DNA from 3 places in the Mycobacterium paragordonae genome. Region 3 is predicted to be linked to each of the others. Evidence: predicted binding sites of a transcription regulator. Region 3 holds the regulator's gene; each other region holds the start of a gene.

The links. Region 3 encodes LexA, which represses DNA repair genes until DNA is damaged. Its sites were predicted from a motif close to CGAACANNTGTTCG; they were not measured.
Region 1: the regulator LexA is predicted to act here: its motif matches at 4,498-4,511, upstream of ruvC (crossover junction endodeoxyribonuclease RuvC).
Region 2: the regulator LexA is predicted to act here: its motif matches at 1,515-1,528, upstream of cofD (2-phospho-L-lactate transferase).

What each region holds. Positions count from the first base shown of each region.
Region 1 covers NZ_CP025546.1:2,574,870-2,581,134, reverse strand. Annotated here, with positions in the region: gene C0J29_RS12130 (hypothetical protein) at 1-246, opposite strand, end outside; gene C0J29_RS12125 (DUF1304 domain-containing protein) at 404-790, opposite strand; gene C0J29_RS12120 (IS110 family RNA-guided transposase) at 1,033-2,235, shown strand; gene ruvB (Holliday junction branch migration DNA helicase RuvB) at 2,256-3,299, opposite strand; gene ruvA (Holliday junction branch migration protein RuvA) at 3,296-3,889, opposite strand; gene ruvC (crossover junction endodeoxyribonuclease RuvC) at 3,886-4,440, opposite strand; gene C0J29_RS12100 (DUF4178 domain-containing protein) at 4,594-5,211, shown strand; gene C0J29_RS12095 (DUF2617 family protein) at 5,217-5,711, shown strand; gene C0J29_RS12090 (DUF4247 domain-containing protein) at 5,708-6,139, shown strand; gene C0J29_RS12085 (DUF350 domain-containing protein) at 6,162-6,265, shown strand, end outside.
Region 2 covers NZ_CP025546.1:1,539,426-1,545,690, forward strand. Annotated here, with positions in the region: gene C0J29_RS07135 (coenzyme F420-0:L-glutamate ligase) at 1-271, opposite strand, end outside; gene cofD (2-phospho-L-lactate transferase) at 277-1,263, opposite strand; gene C0J29_RS07150 (WhiB family transcriptional regulator) at 1,622-1,966, shown strand; gene C0J29_RS07155 (metallopeptidase family protein) at 1,981-2,400, opposite strand; gene C0J29_RS07160 (DUF3499 domain-containing protein) at 2,567-3,046, shown strand; gene C0J29_RS07165 (phosphomannomutase/phosphoglucomutase) at 3,189-4,580, shown strand; gene C0J29_RS07170 (TobH protein) at 4,577-5,656, shown strand; gene manA (mannose-6-phosphate isomerase, class I) at 5,664-6,265, shown strand, end outside.
Region 3 covers NZ_CP025546.1:2,456,420-2,462,684, forward strand. Annotated here, with positions in the region: gene C0J29_RS11400 (TerC/Alx family metal homeostasis membrane protein) at 1-485, opposite strand, end outside; gene C0J29_RS11410 (LGFP repeat-containing protein) at 788-3,220, shown strand; gene lexA (transcriptional repressor LexA) at 3,247-3,981, opposite strand; gene C0J29_RS11420 (LysM peptidoglycan-binding domain-containing protein) at 4,275-4,781, shown strand; gene nrdR (transcriptional regulator NrdR) at 4,944-5,405, shown strand; gene C0J29_RS11430 (peroxynitrite isomerase) at 5,427-5,912, shown strand; gene C0J29_RS11435 (PhzF family phenazine biosynthesis protein) at 5,916-6,265, opposite strand, start outside.

The sequences.
Region 1 (6,265 bases), 120 kb from region 3:
GCTACCGCGATTACGCGAAACGATGAGCAACAGGCCGCCGACCGCAGTGGCCACACCAGGCAGTACCTCCAGCCAACCGCGCGCGGCGGTCCAGGCCCGGCCGGGGGTGTAAGCAAACTCGAAGTTCGGGCCGATGAAGGGGATCAGCGCTCCCCAGACGCCCAAAATCACCAGTAGTAGTCCGATCACGGCGCCACGCGAGCGCGGGATTCGTCCCCGGGTGGGGCGGTCCTCGATGGTTTTCATGACATCTCCCTCGATAGGTACCGGGGTGGGTACCCGGACCCCGAGGCGTTAAAGCAGCTGTCTTCGGTTCGGGTGCGCCGAAGCGGGTGATATCACCGGCGATATCGCGATTCGCACGAGGTTGTGCCAAGCTCCGCCGTGACTGATGTTTCTGGTGTTACGCCAGTAAACGAATCAGCAGCAGCACGATCGCAATCACCGGAAACAGACCCTGCGTCACGGCCGCACGCGCCTTATCCCGCGCCGAGATCAGCAGCACCACCGCGGCCGCCGCCATCGACCCGACGCCGGCGAAGACCAGCGCCGCCCCGACATCATGGTGCCCGGTGAACATCGCGGCGATGCCGATTCCGGACACGATCGCGAGGAACAGGTTGTAGAACCCCTGGTTGAACGCCAGCAGCTTGGTCGTCTCGGCCTCCTCGGCCGTGGTGCCGAAGGTCGCCCGGGTGCGCTTGGAGGTCCACGTCAACGACTCCATCGTGAAGATGTAGACGTGCAGGACCGCGGCCAGCGCGGCGAAAATCAGAGCGGCGGTGAGCATGTGCGTCCTTACCTTTCTTGAAGGGTGGTCGTTGCCCTTAGCTCTAGGCTTCGAATTGCCCAGGGACGTCGGGTATGGCTTGCATGTGGTTGCTGTATTTGATGGCCGAGGAGGATTGGCCGCCCGTCGTCCCGCAACGACTCGACCGCTAATTGAGAGATGCGATTTGATCGCTGTGTAAGGACACGTCGGCGTGGTCGTCTGCTGGGTTGGTAGCGATGACAACGATCACGGAGGTGGCTGTGAGACAACAAGTCTGGGCCGGTGTTGACGCCGGTAAATCCGACCACCATTGCGTGGTCATAAACGTCGAAGGGATTCAGCTGCTGTCGCAACGCGTCGTTAACGACGAAACGGCGCTGCTGGATCTGATTGGAGCCGTGACGGCGCTGGCCGACGGCGGTGACATTACGTGGGCGATCGACCTCAACGCCGGCGGCGCCGCGTTGCTGATTACCTTGCTCATCGCCTCCGAGCAGCGGTTGCTCTACATTCCCGGCCGCACCGTCTACCACGCCTCGGCCGGCTATCGCGGCGACGGCAAAACCGACGCCAAAGACGCCGCCGTCATCGCCGACCAAGCCCGGATGCGCCGTGATCTGCAGCCGCTGCGGCCCGGCGATGACATCGCCGTCGAGCTGCGCATCCTTTCCAGCCGGCGCACCGATCTGGTCGCCGATCGAACCCGGGCGATCAACCGGCTGCGAGCCCAGCTGCTGGAATACTTCCCCGCTTTGGAGCGCGCCTTTGACTACAGCACCAGCAAGGCCGCACTGATCCTGCTGACCGGCTACCAGACCCCCGACGGGCTGCGCCGCGCAGGCCCTGCCCGGCTGACGGCCTGGCTTGCTAAACGCAAGGCGCGCAACGCCTCTGCCGTCGCAGCCAAAGCCATCGAGGCCGCCAACGCCCAGCACAGCATCGTGCCTGGTCAAAACCTCGCCGCCACCATGATCGCCCGGCTGGCCAAGGAGGTGATGGCCCTCGACACCGAGATTGGCGCGACTGAGACGATGATCGAGGACCGATCTCGCCGCCACCGCCACGCCGAGATCATCGTGAGCATGCCCGGCTTCGGCGTCGTGCTCGGCGCCGAATTCCTCGCCGCCACCGGAGGCGAATTGAGCGCCTTCGACTCCGTCGACCGCCTGGCCGGCGTGTCCGGGCTGGCACCAGTACCGCGCGATTCCGGGCGCATCAGCGGCAACCGCAAACGCCCCCGCCGCTACGACCGTCGCCTGCTGCGCGCCTGCTATCTGTCCGCCCAGATCGCCATCCGCACCGATACACCCTCGCGCAACTACTACGACCGCAAAAGATCCGAAGGCAAAACCCATACCCAAGCCGTCCTCGCCTTGGCCCGCCGACGCCTCAACGTCCTCTGGGCCATGCTGCGCGACCATCGGCCCTATCAACCCACCGCGCCTAACACTGCGGCGGCTTGACAACTTCATTGAGATTCCTCCTAGTCGAACAGCCCGGGCTGCGAGACCCCGGCGGGCGGCGTCATGCCCAGGTGCGTCCAGGCCAGCGCCGTGGCCACCCGGCCTCGCGGCGTGCGCGCGACCATACCGGCGCGCACCAGGAAAGGCTCGCACACCTCCTCGACCGTCGCAGCCTCTTCGCCCACCGCCACCGCCAGCGTCGAGACGCCCACCGGACCGCCGCCGAAACTGCGGGTCAGCGCGGACAGCACGGCCCGGTCCAGCCGGTCCAGTCCCAGTTCGTCGACGTCGTAGACCTCCAGGGCGGATTTGGCGACGTCCCGGGTGATGATGCCGTCGGCCCGCACCTCGGCGAAGTCACGCACGCGGCGCAGCAACCGGTTGGCGATCCGCGGGGTGCCCCGCGAGCGGCGCGCGATCTCCGCCCCCGCTTCGGCGCCCAACTCGATCCCCAGGATGCCGGCCGAGCGGGCCAGCACCCGCTCCAGCTCAGCGGGCTCGTAGAAGTCCATGTGCGCGGTGAAGCCGAACCGGTCGCGCAGGGGGCCCGTCAGGGCGCCGGACCGGGTGGTCGCCCCGACGAGCGTGAACGGCGCGACCTCCAGCGGAATCGACGTCGCGCCGGGGCCCTTGCCGACCACCACGTCGACCCGGAAATCCTCCATCGCCAGGTACAACATCTCCTCGGCGGGCCGCGCGATGCGGTGGATCTCGTCGATGAACAGCACGTCGTGTTCCACCAGATTGGACAGCATGGCGGCCAGGTCGCCGGCGCGTTCCAAGGCCGGCCCCGAGGTCACCCGCAGCGAGGTCCCGAGTTCGGCGGCGATGATCATCGCCAACGACGTCTTGCCCAGTCCGGGCGGCCCGGACAACAGGATGTGATCCGGGGTGCCGCCGCGGTTCTTGGCCCCTTCGATGACCAGTTGCAGCTGCTCGCGCACCCGTGGCTGACCGATGAACTCCCCCAGCGAGCGCGGCCGCAGGCTGCCGTCGATGTCGCCCTCACCCACAGCCAGGGCCGGCGAGACGTCGCGCTCGTCGAAGTCCTCGGGATCGCTCATTTGGCCTTACCCAGCAGCGACAACGCGGCCCGCAACGCCGTCGACGTGGAAGCGTCCCGGTCGGCCGCCAGCACCTTGTCGGTGGCCTCCTCTGCCTGCTTGACCGCAAAACCCAACCCGACCAGCGCCTCCACCACCGGCCCGCGCACGGCGTGACCGTTCAGCGCCGGTGCTGCGCCGGACCCGGCGACCAGGCCCACCTTGTCGCGCAATTCCAGCACCATCCGTTCGGCACTGCGCTTGCCGATGCCAGGCACCCGGGTGAGTGCGGTGACGTCGCCGTCGGCCAGCGCCTGGCGCAGCGCCGTCGCGTCGTGCACGGCCAGCGTCGCCATCGCCAACCGCGGCCCGACACCCGAAACCGACAACAGCGTCTGGAAAAGGTCGCGGGTCTCGGCATCGCAGAACCCGTACAGCGTCATGGAGTCTTCGCGCACGATCATCGCGGTGATCAGCCGCGCCTCGCTGCCCGACCGCAGGGTGGCCAGCGTCGACGGCGTCGCATTCACCCGATAGCCGACCCCAGCGGCCTCGATCACCGCGTGGTCCAGCGCCACCTCCAGCACCTCACCGCGCACCGAGGCGATCATCGGACGGCCTTCACCTTGGCCAGGTACTTGCTGCGCTGCTGCGCCGCCTGAGCCTCGGCGGCGGCCATCCGGGCCAGCATCGGCGCCCGCCAGCAGTGGCAGATGGCCAGCGCCAACGCATCGGCGGCGTCGGCCGGGGTGGGCTTGGCCTGCAGCGCCAGGATTCTGGTGACCATGGCGGTGACCTGCGCCTTATCCGCGTTTCCATTGCCCGTGACCGCCGCTTTGACCTCACTCGGCGTATGGAAGTGCACGTCGATGTCGCGCTTGGCGGCGGCCAGCGCGATCACGCCGCCGGCCTGCGCCGTACCCATCACCGTGCTGACGTTGAGCTGGGAGAACACCCGCTCGATAGCGAGCACGTCCGGGTGATGGGTGTCCAGCCAGTGATCGACGGCGTCGCTGATCGCCAGCAACCGGCGGTGGAGCGGATCGCCGGACGGAGTGCGCACCACGTCGACGTCCAGGGCGGTGATCTGCCGCCCGCGCCCGCTTTCCACCAGCGACAACCCGCACCTCGTCAAGCCGGGGTCGACGCCCATCACCCGCACCGCAGCTCCCCACTTGTCAGGGCCGAGTCGTCAGGGCCGAGTCGTCAGCCATAGGTCCGAACAGCTGTTCGATAGCCTAGCCGCTGCGTGCGACATCACCGGTGAAGGACACGCGGCGGTGAGTTACGTTATGCGCACTACGGAAGGGTCGGCGTGGGAGCACAACTCATCGTGATCGCGGTGGCGCTGTTCATCGCGTCGCTTCTCGTTCTCGTCTACGCACTCAAGAGGGCACCGACGACGCCCAAGACTCCCAAACCGAGGCAGGACCCGCTCGCGTTCAGCACCCCGCAGGAATTCGGGCCCCGCCAGCTCGGCCCCGGCGCCATCGTCAGCCACGGCGGCACCGACTACGTGGTCCGCGGTTCGGTCACCTACCGCGAAGGCCCGTTCGTGTGGTGGGAACACCTGCTCGAGGGTGGTCCCGAAACAAGCAGCGAGCCGGTCTGGTTCAGCGTCGAGGAGGACGACGGCCGACTCGAGCTGGCCATGTGGTTCAAGCGCACCGATCTCGACCTGCAGCCCGGCGGCCAGCACACCGTCGACGGCATCGCCATGCACGAAGTGGAGCGCGGCCACGCCGGATACACCACCGAAGGCACCACCGGCCTGCCGGCGGGCGGCGAGATGGACTACGTCGACTACGCCAGCGCCGACAAGAACTCGCTGCTCTCCTTCGAACGGTGGGCGCCGGACATGCCCTGGGAGATATCCACCGGCAAGACCGTCCTCACCGGCGAGATCACCGTCTACCCCGCACCCGCGGGCTGACTGAGGTGCCGCTTCACCACCTCGCGGTAGCTCCGGCCGACGTGTCCGGGGCCCGGCTGGCGTTGGCACTCAACAAGACGGCACCGCCCACGCTGGCCAGCTACCGACTGGAACATCCCCGCGGTGGTGCGCTGGTGCTGGGCGTCCTGGGCGCGTCGCACGTCGTCACCGTCGAGCACGGCACCGACCGGTTCTCCGAGCAGGTCTCGTGCGCGGCCGGCGACGGTCTGCCTGCGCACGAGGACGCTCCCGGCTATCACCTTGAATCGCAAAGCGAGACGCACGGTGAAACCAGCTTCCGCGCCCTGGCCGGGGACTTGCGCGACCGGTGCGCCCGCGAACCCGGCTGGCTGGGGGGCTTGTTCCCTGGGGACGACGCCGCGCTGACCGCGCTGACCGCCGTTCCCGACGGTGACGGCTGGCGGTGGCAGACCTGGCACCTCTACCCCACCGGCACGGGCGGGACGGTGGTCTACACGGCAAGCCGGTGGCATCCTTGACCCGCAACCGCCTGCTGCTGGTTGCCAGCGGGCTGGCGCTGGCCGCCACCATCTCGCTGGTCACCGGAATCGTGCTGCTGAGCCGGGATGTCGGCTCCTACATCGCCGGGCACTTCCAGGAGTATGCCCACGACGCGAACGCCAACCGGTACGCGTGCTCCGGGCCGCCGAACCAGGTGGCCGACACCCTGGCCCACTACAAATCGCCTGCGGCGCGGGCGTCCAACGGCGGCAACGAATATCTGCGGTACAGCGACTACGTCGTGATCGTCGGACCGGACGGCACCCGGCCCTGCAGCATCCGGGTCGAAGACCTGGGCGCGGGGTACAGCCACGGCTCCTATGTCTTCCTCGGCCCCGGGTTCACCCCCGGATCCCCATCCGGTGGCTCGGGCGGCAGACCCGGCGGCCCGGGCGGCGTCAAGTAGGCACTCGCAAAGGAGGACTGTCATGTACTACAGCGCGGTGGAGTTCGGCAGCGTCAGCCTCGATCCGATCCTGCGCGGGGCCGTCGCTACGGTCCTCTACTTTGCGGTCGGTATCGCGGTGCTGAT
Region 2 (6,265 bases), 920 kb from region 3:
CCTTGCGAGCCAGCACCCGCACCGCTTCGTCGTCGACCAGCTTGCGGCGCAACCGGTCTCGTTCCTCGTCGTCTTCGGGTGCCGGGACCAGCCGGCCCTCGCACTTGGACACCACCTTGCTGGTCACCACCACCACGTCGCCGTCGCGCAACCACGGCGCGGCCGCGCTGAGCGCGGCGCCCAGGTCGTCACCGGGACGGAACTCGGGAAGCCCGGTGACGGGCAGGATTTCGATGGTGGCGGCGGCGCCGTGCTCGCCGGCCGGCGGCAGTGCGGTCACACCGTCACCCCCGCCAGGTCCAGCCCGGCCCGCACCATCTCGGCCGTCGCCTCGGGGCTGGTCATCAACAGCGGCACGGCGCGCACCGCCACGCCGTCGATGTCGGCCGCGTCGCCCTCGTGCACCAGCCAGCAGTCCAGTACCCCGGTCCCGCTGCGGGCGCCGTAGTGCCGGCCTACCGCCTGCGCGGTGGAGTCCACCCCGATCACGGACAGGCACGCATCGGCCATGCCGCGCAACGGCTTTCCGCCGATGATGGGGGAGTAGCCGACGACGGGGGCGGGGGTCGAGCGCAGCGCGCCCCGGATCCCGGGAACGGCCAGGATGGCGCCGACGCTGACCACCGGGTTCGACGGCGCGACCAGGATGACATCGGCTTCAGCGATGGCTGTCACCGCTTCGGTTGTCGCGGAGGCTTTTTCGGCGCCGACGAACGCGAAGCTGTGGGTAGGCACCTGGGCGCGGTGGCGCACCCACCACTCCTGGAAGTGGATTGCCCGGCGGGTTGCGGTGGTTGGATCGGTGATCACCACGTGCGTCTCGCAACGGTCGTCACTGGCCGGCAGCAACCGTGCGCCCGGTTGCCACCGGTCGCACAGTGCGGTGGTGATCTGCGAGAGCGAATACCCGGCGTTGAGCATCTGGGTGCGGACCAGATGGGTGGCCAGATCGCGGTCGCCGAGCATGAACCAGTCGGGCTGCACACCATAGCGGGCGAGTTCCTCTTTGGCATGCCAGGTTTCGTTCCGATGGCCCCAACCGCGCTCCGGGTCCACGCCGCCACCGAGGGTGTACATGCAGGTGTCGAGGTCCGGGCAGATGCGCACGCCGTGGATCCAGGCATCGTCGCCGATGTTGACGACGGCGTTCAGTTCGTGGCCGGCATCCTCGCCCTGAGCAAACTGGCCCAGGCCGAGCAACCGCTGCACTCCGAGCAGGAAGCGGGCGCCCCCGACGCCCCCGACCAGAACAGTGACTTTCACACCAGGACAGTACCTGCCCGGCGGGACACGTTAGGGTGGGGTGAATCTTGGTAACCAATGTGGCGCAAGGGACTTGTGATCAATTCGTACTCGACACGCCGTGTTTCGTGGACAACAGAATCGCCGAAATTCGATCACGAGATGGTATGGAATTACGCCGAAGTGCTTGACCAGGGTCCCCGGCCCGTGTCTAATCACATCAGTGTCATTTCCCGGTTGGCCGGCCGGTTCCGGTGTCGCAGACCGAGATTCGATCACTTGTTCGAATTGGGCATCTGAACATCAGAACAGTGGGAAACCATTTCACTCTCTATTAGTGAGGAGGCGGAGCATGTCCTATGAGTACCTTCGGGGCGTAATGGGAGGCACACCGCACACCACTCCCGAGCCGGCTGAAACCATCATGCCGCCAGTCCGTCCTCATCTGAGCGTTGTTCCCGATGCGCCCGCTGTGTTCGAGCCGGAGCCGATCGAGGAGATCCCTGCCGATCAGTGGCAGGACAAAGCGCTGTGCGCTCAAACCGACCCCGAAGCCTTCTTCCCGGAGAAGGGCGGCTCCACCCGCGAGGCCAAGAAGATCTGCCTGGGTTGCGAGGTCCGGCACGAGTGCCTCGAGTACGCCCTGGCGCACGACGAGCGCTTCGGCATCTGGGGCGGTCTGTCCGAGCGCGAACGTCGCCGCCTCAAGCGCGGCATCATCTGACCGTCGTTACCTGATCAGTCGTCGATCGAGGGGTCGATGACTGAAGGTTCCACGTCCAGATAGATGGCCACCTGGGCCACCAGGATTTCATGCAGCAAGTCGCCGAGTTCGACGGTGTCTTTCGCTCGTCGCTCAATGGGCTTGCGGAACAACACAATTCGCGCTCTTGTCGCATTGCCGCGAACATCGACGCCGGCCGGTATCAGCCGGGCCAGCGCGATCGGCCCGTCGGCGATCACTTCCGGCGGCCACTGCACACTGTAGGGATCCTTGGCGGAGATGCGCGGGATCTCGTCGACCGCGACGTCGAGTTCGCCGACCCGTTCCTGCCACCGCCGCTCGATCGGTTCGTAGGCCTCCAGGACCGCCATGTCGAACCGCTCGGCCCGGCTGCGCCAGCCCGGCACCGTCGGCGGCAGCAATGGACCCCGCAGATCCCGGCCCCGCCGGCGACCCGGCCGGCCAGGCGGCAGAGCCGATCTTTCCCCGCTCACGCGCCGATGGTAACGGTTGGACGCCGATGGTAACGGTTCCACATCGCCCCTGCCGATGCGCGTGTCCGCCGCTGCGGCGGCGTTTTCCCGCGATAGCCTTTCGATCGTGAACGTACCCCGACGCTGCTGCCGGCCCGGGTGTCCGCATTATGCAGTGGCAACGTTGACGTTCGTCTACTCGGACTCGACGGCGGTGGTCGGCCCGCTCGCTACCGCGCGGGAACCGCACTCGTGGGATCTGTGTGTCAACCACGCCGGCCGCATCACGGCACCGCGCGGCTGGGAACTGATGCGCCATGCCGGGCCGCTGCCCACGCATCCCGATGAGGACGACGAACTGGTTGCGCTGGCCGACGCCGTGCGCGAGGGTGGGGCAATCACCCGAACCCCCGCACTGGTGAACGGCTTCGTGGCCAGCGACGGCTTCGACGACGTGCCGCGCTCCGCGGGCGCCGTGGCCGAGGCCCACCTGCAGCATGCGGGCGCCCACGCCACCGCCCCGAGCGCTGGTCTGCTCGCACCGCCCGAGCACCGCTCCGGACGCCGGCGTGGTCACCTGCGGGTACTGCCGGATCCTCCCGGTTAGCCCTGCCTGATGGTGGCGACCCCCGGCGCCCGGCTCACGCCGCGCTTGCGATCGCCACGCCACATGGGTCCGGGGCTCCGCCGGGCCGATAGGCTGGCGGCCGAAGAGTCCTACCCACCCAGGTCGTCAGGAGCACCGCAGAATGTCGTGGCCCGCCGAGGCTGTCCACCGTGTCATCAAGGCCTATGACGTCCGCGGCCTGGTCGGCGAACAGATCAACGAGGCGCTGGTCACCGACATCGGGGCGGCGTTCGCCCGGTTGATGCGCAGCGAAGGCGCGAGTCAGGTCGTGATCGGCCACGACATGCGCGACAGTTCACCCTCGCTGTCGGCGGCCTTCGCCGCTGGCGTCACCGGCCAGGGTCTGGACGTGGTGCGCATCGGCCTGGCCTCCACCGACCAGTTGTATTTCGCCTCGGGCCTACTGGACTGTCCCGGCGCCATGTTCACCGCGAGCCACAACCCGGCGGCGTACAACGGCATCAAGCTGTGCCGGGCGGGAGCCAAGCCGGTCGGCGCCGACACCGGGTTGACGACCATCAGCGAGGACCTGATCGCCGGGGTGCCCGGGCACGACGGCCCTTCCGGTAATAGCACCGACAAGGATGTGCTGGCCGACTACGGTGTGTTCCTGCGCTCGCTGGTCAACACCGAGGGACTGCGCCCGTTGCGGGTCGCGGTGGACGCCGGCAACGGCATGGCCGGTCACACCGCACCGGCGGTACTCGGCGCGATCGACTCGATCACGTTGCTGCCCTTGTACTTCGAGCTGGACGGGACATTCCCCAATCACGAGGCCAATCCGCTGGACCCGGCGAACCTGGTGGACCTGCAGAACTTCGTGCGCGAAACCGGCGCCGACATCGGCCTGGCGTTCGACGGCGACGCCGACCGCTGCTTCGTCGTCGACGAGCGCGGCCGGCCCGTCTCGCCGTCCACGGTGACCAGCCTGGTGGCCGCCCGCGAACTGGGCCGCGAGATCGGCGCCACGGTGATCCACAACGTGATCACCTCGCGCGCGGTGCCCGAGTTGGTGGTCGAGCGAGGCGGTACGCCGCTGCGTTCGCGCGTCGGCCACTCTTATATCAAGGCGCTGATGGCCGAAACCGGTGCGATCTTCGGCGGTGAACACTCGGCGCACTACTACTTCCGCGACTTCTGGGGCGCCGACTCCGGCATGCTGGCCGCGCTGTACGTGCTGGCCGCACTCGGCGAACAAGACCGGCCGCTATCCGACCTCACCGCCGACTACCAGCGCTACGAATCCTCCGGCGAGATCAACTTCACCGTCGCCGACGCGACGGCGTGTGTGGAGGCTGTGTTGAAGGCGTTCGCAAGCCGGATCCAGTCCATCGACCACCTGGACGGCGTCACCGTGGACCTCGGCGACGGCAGCTGGTTCAACCTGCGCAGCTCCAACACCGAGCCGCTCTTGCGGCTGAATGTGGAGGGGCGCAGCATCGAGGATGTGGATGCGGTGGTCGCGCAGGTCAGTTCCGAAATCGCGGCTCAGCCAAGCGAGGCCGCTCCGTGAGTGCGGTCGGGGCCGTCGATCTCGAGGACGCTGACGGCCTGATCGCCGCCGACCGGGACGGGCTGCTGCGCGCGGCGTCGATGGCCGGCGCGCAGGTGCGTTCGGTGGCGGCCGCCCTCAGTGAAGGCGAATTGGACTCGCTGCGCGGTGAGGACCGGGTGCGCAGCGTGATCTGGGTGGCCGGTCGCGGCGCCGCCGAGACCGCCGGCGCCTTGCTGGCGGCGACGCTGGCCACCGCGGCCGCCGAGCCGATCGCACTGGTCACCGAGGCGCCGCCGTGGGTCGGCCCGCTCGACGTGCTGATCGTCGCCGGCGACGACCCCGGCGATCCCGCGCTGGTGGGCGCGGCCGCGACCGGGGTGCGCCGAGGTTCGCGGGTGGTCGTGGTGGCGCCGTTCGAGGGCCCGTTGCGTGACTCCACGGCCGGCCGGGTCGCGGTGTTGTCGCCGCGCCTGCCGGCGCCCGAAGAGTTCGGGTTGTGTCGGTATCTCGCCGCCGGGCTGGCGGTGCTGCAGACCATCGACTCCCGGCTGAGCATCGATTTGGCCGCGCTGGCCGACGAACTGGACGCCGAGGCGCTGCGCAACAGTGCAAGCCGGGATCTGTTCACCAACCCGGCCAAGACGTTGGCCGCCCGCATGACCGACTGCCAGGTCGCGCTGGCCGGCGACAGCGCGGCGACCCTGGCGCTGGCGCGGCACGGCAGCTCGGTCCTGTTGCGGGTCGCGCAGCAGGCCGCCGCGGCCGCCGGTCTGGGCGATGCCGTGGCCGCACTGCGCAACGGGCCGCGCGGGTTCGCCGATCCCGCCGACGCGCTCTTCCACGACGAGGAGATCGACGGGCCGCTGCCCCAGCGGCTGCGCGTGCTGGCACTGACGCTGGCCGCCGAGCGGACCGTGGTCGCCGCCCGGGTCGCCGGGTTCGACGACGTCTATCTCATCGGTGCCGAAGATATGCAGGACGCGCCTGACCGGCCCCCCGTGCCGACCGCGGCGGCCCGTGCCGAGCAGCAACTGGCAGTATTGGCCGTTCGGCTGGAGATGGCCGCGGTTTACCTGCGACTGGCACGGGGATAGATAAACGGTGGAATTGCTACGCGGAGCGTTACGAACGTACGCCTGGGGATCACGCACCGCTATCGCCGAATTCACCGGGCGGCCGGTGCCGGCCGCGCATCCCGAGGCCGAACTGTGGTTCGGCGCCCACCCCGGTGACCCGGCCTGGCTGGAGACACCGGACGGCGGGACGTCGTTGCTGGCCGCACTCACCGCCGACCCGGAGGGGCAACTCGGGCCCGCGTCGCGGGCCAGGTTCGGTGACGTGCTGCCGTTCCTGGTCAAGGTTTTGGCCGCCGATGAGCCGCTGTCGCTGCAGGCGCACCCGAGCGCGGCCCAGGCGCTCGAGGGTTTCGCTCGTGAAGAGCGCCTCGGTATTCCGGTGAACTCGCCGGTGCGCAACTACCGCGACACCAGTCACAAGCCGGAGTTGTTGGTGGCGTTGCAGCCCTTCGAGGCGCTGGCCGGTTTCCGTCAGGCGTCGCGGACCATCGAGTTGCTGCGGGCCCTGAACGTGTCCGACCTGGACCCGTTCATCGATTTGCTCAGCGCGGGGTCCGACGACCAATCCGACGCCGACGGCCTGCGCGCGCTGTTCACCACCTGGATCACCGCACCGCAGCCCGACCT
Region 3 (6,265 bases):
ACCAGGTTGTCGGCGTTCCCGTCTTCGGTTTCCGCTGGCTTGGCGAGTTTTCCCGCCATGATCAGCAGCCCCAGCCCGAACAGGTAGAAGACCGAGTTGAAGTTATTCAGTAGTGCGCCGCCCAGGATGATGAAGACGGTGCGCGCGATGAGCGCGAAAGCGATGCCGAACAGCAGCACCTTCTGTTGCGCGACCCGCGGAACGCCGAAGCTGCTGATGATCAAGAGGAATACGAAAAGGTTGTCCACCGAAAGGGCTTCATTGCTCAGGTAGCCCGCGAAGTATTCGACGGCCATATGAGGGCTGCCCAAGACGGCGATGCAGATACCGAAAAGCACCGCTATTCCGATATAGGTTGCCGACCAGACGGCGGCCTCACGTAGCGTCGGCACGTGCGTCTTGCGTACCTGAAAGACATAGTCGAACAGCATCAAGCCGGCGATCAGGACGATGGTGATGGCCCAGCCAAGTGCGGAAACACCCATGCGCGCTGGATTTCCTCTCGCGGGATCGGCCGGCATGCCAGGCGGGATGTTGTCTCCGGCACGGTAACCCAGGTGACGCCGGTGGCGCAGCGCGGTTTCTCGCGACACGAACGCGGCGCGGCATCATTTCGACATCGGCTCGGTATCCGTTTCTGCACTATGTACGATTTGACTTCGCATATCTCGTTCGCTAGAGCAAAGTTATGCGAGCCCGGAAGCGATCCGCAGCGCGGCCGGGAAACGGCCCACGGCGGTGAATCCGCCTGCTCGCCAGGTGGGCAGGGCATCGGCTGGGAGGCTTGGTGAACGGGCAAAGGGGTCAATTGAGCAAGTTGGTCGGGCGTGCGCTGGTCGGCCTGTCGGCCGCTGCGTTGGCCACCGGGTTGGCCCTGGCGCTGTTTGCGCCCACCGCGTCCGCGTCGCCCATCGGTGACGCCGAGGCGGCCATGATGGCCGCGTGGGATAAGGCCGGCGGTGCCTCATCCACGCTCGGCGCCAGAAAAGGCGACGTCTATCCCATCGGGGACGGCTTCGCTCTGGACTTCGACGGCGGCAAGATGTACTTCACTCCCGCCACCGGTGCCAAGTACATGTTCGGCCCCATCCTGGACAAATACGAGTCGCTGGGCGGTCCGGCCAACAGCGATCTCGGCTTTCCGACCATCAATGAGGTTCCCGGACTCGCCGGGCCCGACAGCCGGGTGAGCACGTTCGCAGCCAGCGACAACCCGGTGATCTTTTGGACTCCCGATCACGGCGCCTTCGTGGTCCGCGGCGCACTCAACGCGGCTTGGGACAAACTCGGCAGCTCCGGCGGGGTGCTGGGGGCGCCTACCGGGGACGAAACCTACGACGGTGAGGTGGCGTCACAGAAGTTCACCGGCGGAGAGGTGTCCTGGAACAGGAAAACCAAAGAGTTCAGCACCAACCCGCCGGCACTGGCCGACCAGCTCAAGGGCCTGCAGATAGCGATCGACCCCACCGCCGCCATCAACATGGCGTGGCGGGCGGCCGGCGGCGCGAACGGCACGCTGGGCGCCAAGAAGGGCGGCCCGAATCCGATCGGTGGCGACGGCATCGTTCAGGAGTTCAACGGCGGCAAGATCTTCTTCAGCCCGGCGACCGGCGCGAACGCCGTCGAGGGGCCGATCCTGCAAAAGTACGAGTCGCTGGGCGGACCGGTCAGCAGCGATCTGGGCTTCCCGATCGCCAACGAGGCCGACGGCGGCATCAGCCCGGCCAGCCGGATCGCCACCTTCTCCGCCGCGGACAAGCCGGTGATCTTCTGGACTCCCGATCACGGCGCGTTCGTCGTGCGCGGAGCCATGAAGGCGGCGTGGGACAAGCTCAAGGGCGCCTCCGGCAAACTCGGTGCGCCGGTCGGCGACCAGACGGTCGACGGTGACGTCGTATCGCAGAAGTTCACCGGCGGCAAGGTGTCATGGAACCGCGCGAAGAACACCTTCACCACTGATCCGGCGAACCTCGCGCCGCTGCTGTCCGGCCTGCAGGTGTCGGGGCAGAACCAGCCCAGCACGTCCGCGTCGCCACCGCCCGGCAAGAAGTTCACCTTCCACTGGTGGTGGTTGGCGGCTGCGGTTCCGGTGCTGCTGCTCATCCTGATGTCCGTGCTGGTGGTGTTCGGCCTGCGCCGCCGCCGTGCCGGGCGGGCCGTTCCCGCTTACGACCGCGGCCATGACGTGGCCGACGAGTTCGACGCCGGCCCCGACGGGCGCTGGTCGCACGACGACGTCGGTTACGGGTCCGAGCGCTTCCCGCCCGTCGAGCACCACCCCGAAGAGCACGAGGTGCCGGAGTACGGCTCGGCGCCGCGAGTCAGCTGGTCCCGAGGGGGCGGGAGTGCGGCCGGCCCCGATGAGCGCGACCTGGGCGCCGAGGGCTATCACGACGAGCACGACGACACCGCCGGGTACGCCGACGATTACGCGCACCCCGACGACGATTTCGCGCACGGCGACGACGACTATTCGCACGGCGCCGACGATTACGCGCACGGTGCCGACGGCTTCGCGCACGGCGGCGACGACTTCGCGCGCGGCGGCGAGCAGGAAGCCGAGTTTGCCGAATACGACGAACACGACGAGTTCGAGGGCGACGAAGACCCGGACGCGGTGGACACCACCCCGACGCCGATCGTGACCCGCGGCGCCTTCGGCCAGTTGGTCCAGGCCGAGCCCGAGTTTGCGGAAACGATCTCGCCGGAAGACTTCGAGGCGGAGTCCTCGGTACCGCACAGTCAGGGTCCGGCCGCGCCGGAGGTTCCCGAAGCGCATCCGGAGCACGAATTCCCGGACATCTTCTACCCTCGCGGCGGCCCCGCCGAGGAAGAGGTGCCCGACGCAACCTCTGCCGACGCAACCTCTGCGGAGTCGCTCGCTGCGGAGCCAGGCGCCGCCGCTCCCGAGCCGAGGAAAGGCCGGCATGCCGCGGCAGACGACCCCGGCTATGCGCCCGCGGCGGCGGAGGCGGCCTATGCGGCGGCTCCGCGGGCCGAAGCGCCGCCGGGGGCAGACGGTGCGACGGTGCGTCCCACCATCCACTTACCGCTGGACGACGACCCGTACCGGGCCCCGGACGGGTATCCAATCAAGGCCAGCGCCCGATTCGGTCTGTACTACACGCCCGACAACGCGCTGTACCACGACACTCTGGCTGAAATCTGGTTCGCCAGCGAGGCAGTCGCCCAAGCAAACGGGTTTGTCCGCGCCGATTGATCGCCCGCTTGGGGAGCGGTTCGGCGCTACACCTTGCGGATGACGGTGACGACCTTGCCGAGCACCGTCGCGTCGTTTCCGGGAATCGGGTCGAAAGCCGGGTTGTGCGGCATCAGCCACACCTGACCGCCCGCCCGCTTGAATGTCTTGACCGTGGCCTCACCATCGATCATGGCCGCCACGATATCGCCGTTGTCCGCGACATTCTGCTGACGCACCACCACCCAGTCGCCATCGCAGATGGCGGCTTCCACCATCGAGTCGCCAACCACCTTGAGAAGGAACAGCGTCCCCTCGCCGACCAGTTCACGCGGTAGCGGGAAGACGTCTTCGACCGCTTCTTCGGCGAGGATCGGCCCACCGGCGGCGATGCGGCCCAGTACGGGCACGAAGGTGGGCTCCGGCAATGCGTCGGAGCCGGCCACTTCAGTGGTGGGCGGTGTCACGGCGTCGTCGGCCGCGCGCACGTCGACGGCTCGCGGTCGATTGGCATCCCGGCGCAGGTAGCCCTTGCGCTCCAGCGTGCGCAACTGATGGGCCACCGAGGAGGTCGACGTCAGACCGACCGCGTCACCGATTTCGCGGATGCTCGGCGGATATCCGCGGGTGGTGACCGAAGCGCGAATGACTTCGAGGATGGTGCGCTGCCGCTCGGTCAGCACGTTGTCGACGGCGTGCAACCGCCCGTCTGTGGTCGCCCGTTCGGACGCACTACCGGAACCGGCTCGATCAGCTACTGGGGGATCGTTGCTGTCGTTCATGCCACTGAATGTAACCGCACCCGACCCAAGAATCAAACATGTGTTCGACGAGCGTGTCGTGGCTGTCCATCCAGCCCTTCTATCGGCCCGGATCTGCGGAATCACAAGTGTGTAACTTTCGGATGGATGGGGTATCCGAAATCTATCCAGCTGGTTGCACCGACAAAACCTTGTCGGTGGTGAGGTCTACCGTTTTGCTCGTGCGACACGCGTCGCTCAGGTGTTCGATTTCGAACACCTGAGCGACTAGGGTCGAACGTACGAGCGATATTTAGTCGACCGGAGGCAACGACATGACAATCAGCTACGCGGGCCCGCAGCGCACCTGGAACGGCCAGAGGCTGGTGAACAGGCCTGCCAACAGGCCGATCGACGAGTCGACTCCTTATCGCTCCGGGCCGATCCGGTCGAACAGGCCGGGCCCCACGCGCCCGGCCGGCGCGCCCATGCGTTACCGGGGTACGGGCGTCGCCATGTCGACAGCGTCGCACCGTCGGCGCCCCGTCTCGGTGTTGACGACGGTGGGCCTGGCCCTGCTCGCCGGCGTCATCACGCTCTGGCTCGGCTTGATGGCCAACTTCGGGAGCGTGCTGAACGGTGAGCCCGCCGAAGCCTCGGCGCAGGTACCGGCGGCACTCGCCGTGGTCCGCGTGGAGCCGGGTGAGTCCTTGCAGCAACTGGCCGCTCGGGTCGCCCCCGGCGCACCGGTCCGCGACGTCGTGGAACGTATCCGCAATCTCAATGCGCTGGACTCCAACTCGGTGGCGGCCGGCCAGACATTGATCGCCCCGATCGGGTAAACGCCGTGTTGCAGGGCGAATACCGCTCTGCGCCAACGTTGCTCGGCCATGTTTGCCGGCTCGTCGACGGATCGTGCCAGCGGTGGCCACGCCGGGGGTGCACAGGTACTCTCGGGGTGGTTCTGCGGTACCCCGAAAGTCAGGCGCGGCAAAGGAGCGGTTATGCACTGCCCGTTCTGCCGACATCCCGACTCCCGGGTGATCGATTCGCGGGAGACTGATGAAGGCCAGGCGATCCGCCGGCGCCGGTCATGCCCCGAGTGCGGACGCAGGTTCACCACGGTGGAAACCGCAGTGCTGGCCGTCGTCAAGCGCAGTGGAGTCACTGAACCCTTCAGCCGGGAAAAGGTGATCAGCGGTGTCCGCCGGGCCTGCCAGGGCCGGCAGGTGGACGACGATGCGCTGAATCTGCTGGCCCAGCAGGTCGAGGACTCGGTGCGGGCCGCGGGACCGGAGGTGCCCAGTAACGAGGTCGGCCTTGCCATTCTGGGTCCGTTGCGTGACCTCGACGAAGTGGCGTACCTGCGCTTCGCATCGGTATACCGGTCTTTCTCGTCGGCCGACGACTTTGAGCGGGAGATCGAGGCGTTGCGTGCCCATCGCAACGTGTCGACTCCGGGTTGAGCCGACCCCTAGGCTCCAGACATGCCGGTCGAACTTCACCCCGATCTCGCAGCGCTAGAGCCACTGCTGGGCACCTGGACAGGGCGGGGTGCAGGCGAGTACCCGACGATCGAACCGTTCGAGTACCTCGAGGAAGTCACCTTTACGCACGTAGGCAAGCCGTTTCTCATCTACGGGCAGAAGACGAAAGCCCCCGCTGATGGCAAACCGATGCACGCCGAGACCGGCTACCTCCGCGCACCGCAGCAGGGGAGGGTGGAGCTGGTTCTCGCCCACCCGAGCGGCATCACCGAGATCGAAGTCGGTTCTTACTCGGTGACGGGCGAGGTCATCGAGATCGAGTTGACGACCACCGACATCGGGCTTACGCCGACCGCCAAAGAGGTGACGGCGCTGAGCCGTTCCTTCCGCCTCGACGGCGATCAACTGTCCTACTCCCTGCGGATGGGTGCGGTAGGGCAGCCCGAGCAACACCACCTGGCCGCGGTGCTGCACCGACAGCCCTGAACGTCAGTTCGCTTGTCGCACACCATCGTCGACGACCCGCCCGGCGACCTTCGCCCATCCCTCCGCGCTCCACGTGGTCGCGATCTGCGACCCGCGGCCCTGCGTGATCACGAGATCACGACTCAGGTATTCGGTGATCCGGACGGCCGCCGACCCGGTCGCCTCATCCTCGGTCACACCCAGATTCGATGCGAACATCCGGCTGCGCAGCGACCCGGTCTTCCGATCCGTCCACGCCCACAGATAGTGCGCGACGTCGTCGGGGAAGTCGGCGGGATCGGCCCGCAGCACCGCCTCCGGCGAATCCAGGTCGTGGATGGCGAATTCCGGCGCCCATTCCGCGGGCGCGCTGA